Catalinimonas alkaloidigena: one gene and its partner. The protein of the gene in region 1 binds, or shares a complex with, the protein of each later gene. Links are inferred from orthologs where the notes say so. Each region holds a gene or a part of one and is shown on either strand. Other genes may lie near its edges.

Region 1 (3,315 bases):
CGCCAGAAGGAAGACAAGAAGTGGTACGAGTTCTGGAAATAACCGGAGCGGCGCACCCGATCCCGGGTTTGTCCCTCACCACTTTTCAACATCCACACACCGCTACGCGTTAGATCCGGGCGGCGGCTAGGAGTTTCAGGTCCGTGTACTTCATGTGCAGACGGCGGGCCAGTTGCGCATTGGTCAGGCTACCCCGGTAGGCGTACACGCCCCGCATGAACCACGGTTTGGCGAAGATCATCTCGTCGATGCCACCGACTTCGGCCGCTTTCAGAAAAATCGGTGTGAAAATGTTGCTGAGGGCCGTGGTAGCGGTGCGGGCTACGCGCGAGGCGATGTTGGGAACGCAGTAATGGATCACGTCGTGTTTCACGAAGATCGGCTCGTCGTGCGTCGTAGGGCGCGAGGTTTCCACACAGCCCCCCTGGTCGATGCTCACGTCGATGATCACCGAGCCGGGGCGCATGTTCATCACCATCTCTTCGGTCACCACCATCGGCGACTGGCCCTCTTCGCTGCGAATGGCCGTAATCAGCACATCGGTCCGACGAATGGCATCCATCAGCGTTCCCGCGTGGATGGTGGACGTAAACAGCTGCTGCCCCAGTTCCTGTTTGATGCGCCGCATCTTGTAGATGTGGTTGTCGAAAATCTTCACGTCGGCCCCCAGCCCCAGCGCCGTACGGGCGGCGTATTCAGACACCGTGCCTGCGCCCAGAATGAGCACGTTGGTCGGCGGGACGCCCGTAATGCCTCCGAGGATGATGCCGCGTCCGTTGTTAAGGCTGCTCAGGTATTCGGCGGCGATGAGCATGACCGTGCTGCCGGCGATTTCGCTCATGGCCCGCATGATCGGGATGCCGCCCACCTGATCTTCCAGAAACTCGTACGCGAGGGCCGTGATGCGCTTGGCGTTGATGGCCTGCACAAAACTGGTGTTGCGGCGGTGTGCCTGTAACGACGAAATCAGGACGTGGCCGGGTTTCATGTGGCCGATCTCTTCCAGCGTCGGGGGCGAAACCGTCAGCACAATTTCCGAAGCCAGCACCTCGCGCGAGTCGTACACAATGCGAGCGCCCGCTTCGCTGTATTCGTTGTCGCTGAACCGCGAGCGTTTGCCGGCGTCGGCTTCAACGTTGACCTGGTGGCCGTTGTTCACCAGCACCCGCACGGCGTCGGGCGTCAGAGCAACACGGTTTTCTACTTCGGTGACTTCTTTCGGTATGCCGATTTCCAGCGAGTTTTTCGACTCTTCGAGGCGGAAAAGCTGTTCCTGAGGATAGAGAGATTGCCCTTTGACGAGCTCCTCCAGACCGGACCTGATCTTGGCGTCCTTGATGTTCATGCTGACAGGGTATAGATACGCGCGTGGTGTGTGGCGTCTGCCATCGTGTCTACGGAAATACTGATTTTAAGGTGTTGAGGGGGCAACAGATGGGGAATGCGTGAGGGCCATTCGACCAGGCATAGCGTACCGGATTCAAAGTATTCTTCTGTTCCAATATCAACCGCTTCTTCTTCGCTTTCGATCCGATAGAAGTCAAAATGGTAAACGGGCATCCCGTCGGCCCGTTGGTATTCGTTCACCAAAGCAAACGAAGGACTGCTGACGCGATCCGTAACGCCTTGCTGGCGGCAAATCTCCTGAATCAGCGTGGTCTTGCCGGCACCCAAGTCTCCTTCAAAAGTCCAAACGCGGACGTTTGTCCGATCGTTTTCGTCGGCCCAGGCCAGCAGTTCACGCGTTGCCTGGGGCAGCTCTTCCAACGAAGGGCAGTAAATCTGCATATGCTCTGAGTTTGAGCAGATAAAAGTAGCAAAAAGCCTACAATATCCACTCGAAAAGGCGAATCCGCCTCCGATGCGGTTTCGGAAAAATGCGATGGACGGTGCCGTTTTTCTCACGAAAAATGTAAATTTAGAGCAAAGCCCAGCCTATGCGCAAACACATGCTGCTTTTGCCGCTGATTCTGCTGATCGGGAGCTCCCTACACGCACAAATCGCTACACAAGTCTTTCGGGCAGGGGCCGGGCCGGTCTACTTCGAACGCGGTGGCCTGACGGGCTTTTTGTTTTATAACGAGTACAGCCGCCCGATCCTTCCTTTTCTACGGATTGCCCCCTCGCTCAGTTTTGCCTACGCCGGGCGCGCCCCATACGCCGAAGACTATTTTGAAGCCTCGGCGCTGTCGTTGGACCTTACGGGCTACATGCCGTTCGAGTTATCGCGCCAGTCGGAAGTGCAGATCGGGGCGGGCCTTTCGCGTCGCTACATCTCCGAACATTACCTCGAAAAAATTGAGTACATCCTGCTGCCCGACGGCGAGGAAATGCGCGTAGACCACCACGCCCGCCGCCACGAGTGGGGCCTGGGCTACACGGTAGCCGTCAATTATGCTGCCCGCGTTTCCGACCGGTGGATGGCGGGAGCCAAAGCCTCCTTTCAGAAATACGCCACCGGCGACGAGGTCTGGTTTCTGGGTTTCCACGGCGGGTTCCGGTTTTAAGTCGCTCTCTCACTACCTTGTGGACATCGCCTGCGTGGCCTTTTGTGGTGCGGAGGTTTTTTGTTTTCCGGCGGAAGCCCGTACTTTGGCGGCAGATCATTCACCCCCTGACCTCCCCACCTATGAACCGTCGAGACTTTGTCATGAAAAGCTCTGTCGCCGCTTCTGCCGCCATGCTGGCCGCGACCGGCCCCACTCTCCACGCCACGGCTGCGCCTAACGCCAAGCGCAAATTCCAGATGCAATACGCGCCTCACTTTGGCATGTTTAAAGAAAGTGCGGGGGAAGATCTGATCGACCAACTCAAATTTGCGGCCGATCAGGGCTTTACTGCCTGGGAAGACAACGGCATGATGGGCCGCCCGGTCGAAATGCAGGAGAAGATCGCCAAGACCATGCGCGACCTGGGCATGACGATGGGCGTATTTGTGATCGACAAAGGGGGGAATGGGCAAAACACCCTGGCCGCCGGGAAGAAAGAACACCTCGATATTTTTCTGAGTGGTTGCAAACGGGCGGTAGAAGTGGCCAAACGTGTCAACGCAAAGTGGATGACCGTGGTGCCGGGCGATTTTGAGCGCCGCATTCCGATCGGCGTACAGACCGGCCATGTGATCGAGGCACTGCGCCGCGGGGCCGAAATTCTGGAGCCGCACGGACTGGTGATGGTGCTGGAACCGCTGAGCGACACCCCCGATCTGTTCTTGCGGACGTCGGACCAGACGTACATGATCTGCAAAGGAGTCGGCAGTCCGTCGTGCAAAATTCTGTACGACATCTACCACATGCAGAAAAACGAAGGACACTT
Region 2 (3,133 bases), on another replicon or contig:
GTTGCCGAATCAGCTTGTATTCGGATTCGATAGGTTCTTTTACTTTGACAATCATCTCCGCCTTTTCGTAGACCGATTCGATGTCGGGCAGAATGCGCGCACCCGCCGCTACGTACGCCTCGTCGGGAAAACCGCTACCGGCCCCGGCTTCTGCCTGCACATAGATCGTGTGGTTGTATTTCGCCAGTTCGGCCACGCCGGCCGGGGTAAGGGCCACGCGGTTTTCGTTGTTTTTAATTTCCTTGGGGACGCCAATAATCATAGTACTACAATCAGTTTGTTTGGTATTGATCAAAAAAACCGCTTCTGATTAGCAAGAAGCGGTTGGGGGTGATGGGGGATCGAATTTCTTTATTTAAACGGAACTGCCGCTTTGTTTTCGCGCAACAATCCTTGGGAGGAAAGGCTTTCTACCAGATCGGCCTGTAAAGTTACGGACAACTCAGGGGTATTCAAATCGTTGGTGCGGATCATCAGACGGTCCTCCTGCCGCGCAGGGGGCACGTACGTCAGGCGTGCCTGCGTTTCCTCGCCCGGTGCCAGTTGCAGTTTCGGTACGTCCAGTTCTACGCAGTTGCAGGTACTGGTATGCCCTTTAATGACCAGCGGGCTTTTGCCCGTATTGCGGATCGCGAAGGTTTTGGTACCATGCTGGCCGACTTCCAGTTTGCCCAGGTGTAACGTGGCCGCTTCGACCGTGATGGTCGGCGACTGCGCCAGTTGTTCCGGAGTGTAGGCAGGGTGGTCCACCACCGATCCCTGAATGCGCAGCACCTTGTTCGGCTCCGAGGCGTTCGACGTAACGGTGATGGTCTTCATGAAGTTTCCCGGGCGTCCCTTGCTGTTGTAAGACGCTTTGATCTTGCCTTCTTTGCCGGGCAAAATCGGATCTTTGGTCCAGTAGGGCGTTGTGCAGCCGCAGGAAGCGCGCACCGAACTGATCACGATGGGCTGGTTACCGGTGTTGGTAAACACAAATTCGTGATCGGCCAGATCGCCTTCTTTCACCTGCCCGAAGTTGTACTCTTCGCTTTTGAACGTAAGCACCCCTTGTGCTGCCAGCGCACAGGAGAGGCTCATCAGGAACAGTAAAAACGAAAATTTTTTCATCAGCTAACGTGGTTAAAACAAGTTAGGTAAAGATACGGCATTCCGGGTGATGTGCAATGTACACGTCGAACACGCCACTTGCGGTGCAGGTTCCGGCGCGAAAACCTTATTAAAACGGGAGGCGTGGTTGAGGACTGACGGCCAGATCGCCGACTTGCCCGGCCTGGTACTGGAAGTGGGCGGCCATGGCGATCATGGCGGCATTATCCGTGCAATATTCCATCTTCGGAATGTAAACGTGCCAGTCGTGCTGACGGGCCTCTGCCGTGAGCGCCTGTCGCAGTCCGGAGTTGGCCGAGACGCCCCCCGCAATAGTAATGTGGCGAATGCCTGTCTGCGCGGCCGCCTTCCGAAGCTTGACCAGAAGCGTTTCCACCAGCGTATACTGGATGCTGGCGCACAGGTCGGCGAGGTGGTGCTCGACGAAATCGGGGTCGTGTCGCCGCTGGGCCTGTAAGAAATACAGGATGTTGGTCTTCACGCCACTGAACGAATAATTCAATTCGGGCATTTCCGTTATAGTGAAGGCAAATGCCTGCGGATTTCCCGTTTGAGCATGCCGGTCGATCAGCGGTCCGCCGGGGTACGGCAGGCCAAGCATTTTGGCAGCTTTGTCGAAGGCCTCGCCGACGGCATCGTCGAGCGTTTCGCCCAGAATGTGCATGTCGAGCGGGCTGTTGACCTGCACCAGCTGGGTATGCCCCCCGCTCACCGTCAGGCAGAGAAAAGGGAACGGCGGATGCGGCGTCTCCAGGAAGTGGGCCAGGATGTGTGCACGCATGTGATGGACCGCCACCACCGGGATTTGCAGTCCCTGGGCCATGGATTTAGCAAACGAAGCTCCTACCAGCAATGCGCCCAGCAAACCGGGTCCCTGCGTAAAAGCAATGGCATCCAGGGCGTTTTTGGGTACTTTTGCCCGCTGCAGCGCTTCGTGAACCACCGGCACAATGTGCTGCTGGTGGGCACGTGAGGCAAGTTCGGGGACCACCCCCCCGTATTGTTGATGGATTTCCTGCGTTGCCACCACATTCGAGAGCAGGACACCGCCCTGCAGTACGGCTGCACTGGTTTCGTCGCAAGACGACTCTATCGCCAAAAGAGTAGGAGAGGAGGGCATAACGAATGAAAAGTTGCCTGTCGGTCAGGCAGATGCATAACGGAACACGACAAGTTGGTGGGAATACAACGGTAAAATTACGCGGGATCGATCACTTTGGTAAAAAAATTGTACAGATCGGCTGGCAGACGTAACTAGCTAGGATTTTTTGGCACACGCAGAGGAAACGCAGGAACAGCACCCCCGACGGAAGAACCGGTTCGGGCGATGGGTCACGTCGGCCTTAGCCGGTGTGTGCATCTTCGTGCTGCTGGTGCTCGCCCTCCTGCAACTTCCTTACGTCCAGACCCGATTGGCCGGCTGGGCCACCCAGTACCTTTCCCAACAACTAGGCTATCCGCTGCACGTGGGCTACGTCAGCATCCGTTGGTTCGATACCGTAGTGCTCGAACAGGTCAGCATCCGCGACTCTTCCCAAGCCCCCATGATTTACGTGGAAGACCTGAAAGCCGACTTCGACCTGCGTACCCTGATTCAGTCGGGCAGAATCTTCGTCGACGAAGTAACCATCGATGGGGCCGATGTGCAGCTGGTGATCGACCGGGAGACTGAGCGCCTGAACATCAACGGGTTTGTGGCGGCCATCAACAACCTGACGCGGAATCCGAACGACACCACGTCGGGGAAAAGTGTGGTTTTTCAAGTGGGGCAGGTACACCTGAACCATTCGCGCCTGTTGTATGCCGATCGCTCGCGCGACAGCTTCCCCGAAGGGTTCAACTATTATCACATGCAGTACGACAGCATCCGGGCCGAGGTAGCGGATTTCCGCATCGCGCGCGATACGGTCGAGATGCAGGTGGATGAATTACAGACGTTCGAGAGTAACGCCGGGGTACCGGTGCACCAACTCAAATCCTTCTTCCGCTATTGTAGTCAGAGCATGGATTTTCTGGGCCTGAA

Evidence for each region. The genes of interacting proteins can lie anywhere in the genome.
Region 2: the proteins of tsaE (region 1) and tsaD are in contact, whole or in part, in a crystal structure (PDB 6N9A), measured with the Thermotoga maritima proteins. The link is inferred for Catalinimonas alkaloidigena from one-to-one orthologs. Residues at the interface, in WP_004082108.1 of Thermotoga maritima: Leu37, Gly38, Lys46, Lys57, Val59, Lys60, Ser61, Thr63, Phe64, Thr65, Leu66, Met67, Val69, Pro71, Tyr82, Arg83, Leu84, Asp86, Asp88, Phe89, Asp93, Ile128, Asp130, Glu131, Arg134; in WP_004082750.1 of Thermotoga maritima: Cys10, Asp11, Arg49, His50, Leu82, Gly84, Gly135, Gly136, Glu154, Thr155, Leu156, Asp157, Asp158, Ser159, Glu162, Asp165, Lys166, Arg169, Leu170, Tyr175, Lys213, Thr214, Leu217, Tyr218, Gln221, Arg222, Asn324.

Annotation. Positions count from the first base shown.
Region 1 is NZ_FNFO01000003.1:20,420-23,734, reverse strand. What follows is about bases 66-3,060. They hold tsaE (tRNA (adenosine(37)-N6)-threonylcarbamoyltransferase complex ATPase subunit type 1 TsaE), read right to left. Parts: upstream 1,789-3,060; coding sequence 1,342-1,788; downstream 66-1,341. Other genes in these bases: BLR44_RS07295 (hydroxypyruvate isomerase family protein), read left to right, coding at 2,630-3,060; BLR44_RS07300 (hypothetical protein), read left to right, coding at 1,938-2,507; BLR44_RS07310 (alanine dehydrogenase), read right to left, coding at 110-1,345. In the rest of the region: BLR44_RS07315 (DUF748 domain-containing protein), read left to right, coding at 1-42; more of BLR44_RS07295, read left to right, coding at 3,061-3,315. UniProt on the Escherichia coli protein: Required for the formation of a threonylcarbamoyl group on adenosine at position 37 (t(6)A37) in tRNAs that read codons beginning with adenine.
Region 2 is NZ_FNFO01000010.1:280,693-283,825, reverse strand. The notes cover bases 226-3,133. They hold tsaD (tRNA (adenosine(37)-N6)-threonylcarbamoyltransferase complex transferase subunit TsaD), read right to left. Parts: upstream 2,231-3,133; coding sequence 1,220-2,230; downstream 226-1,219. Other genes in these bases: BLR44_RS22405 (translocation/assembly module TamB domain-containing protein), read left to right, coding at 2,379-3,133; BLR44_RS28945 (DUF1573 domain-containing protein), read right to left, coding at 352-1,110; ald (alanine dehydrogenase), read right to left, coding at 226-262. Also shown: more of ald, read right to left, coding at 1-225.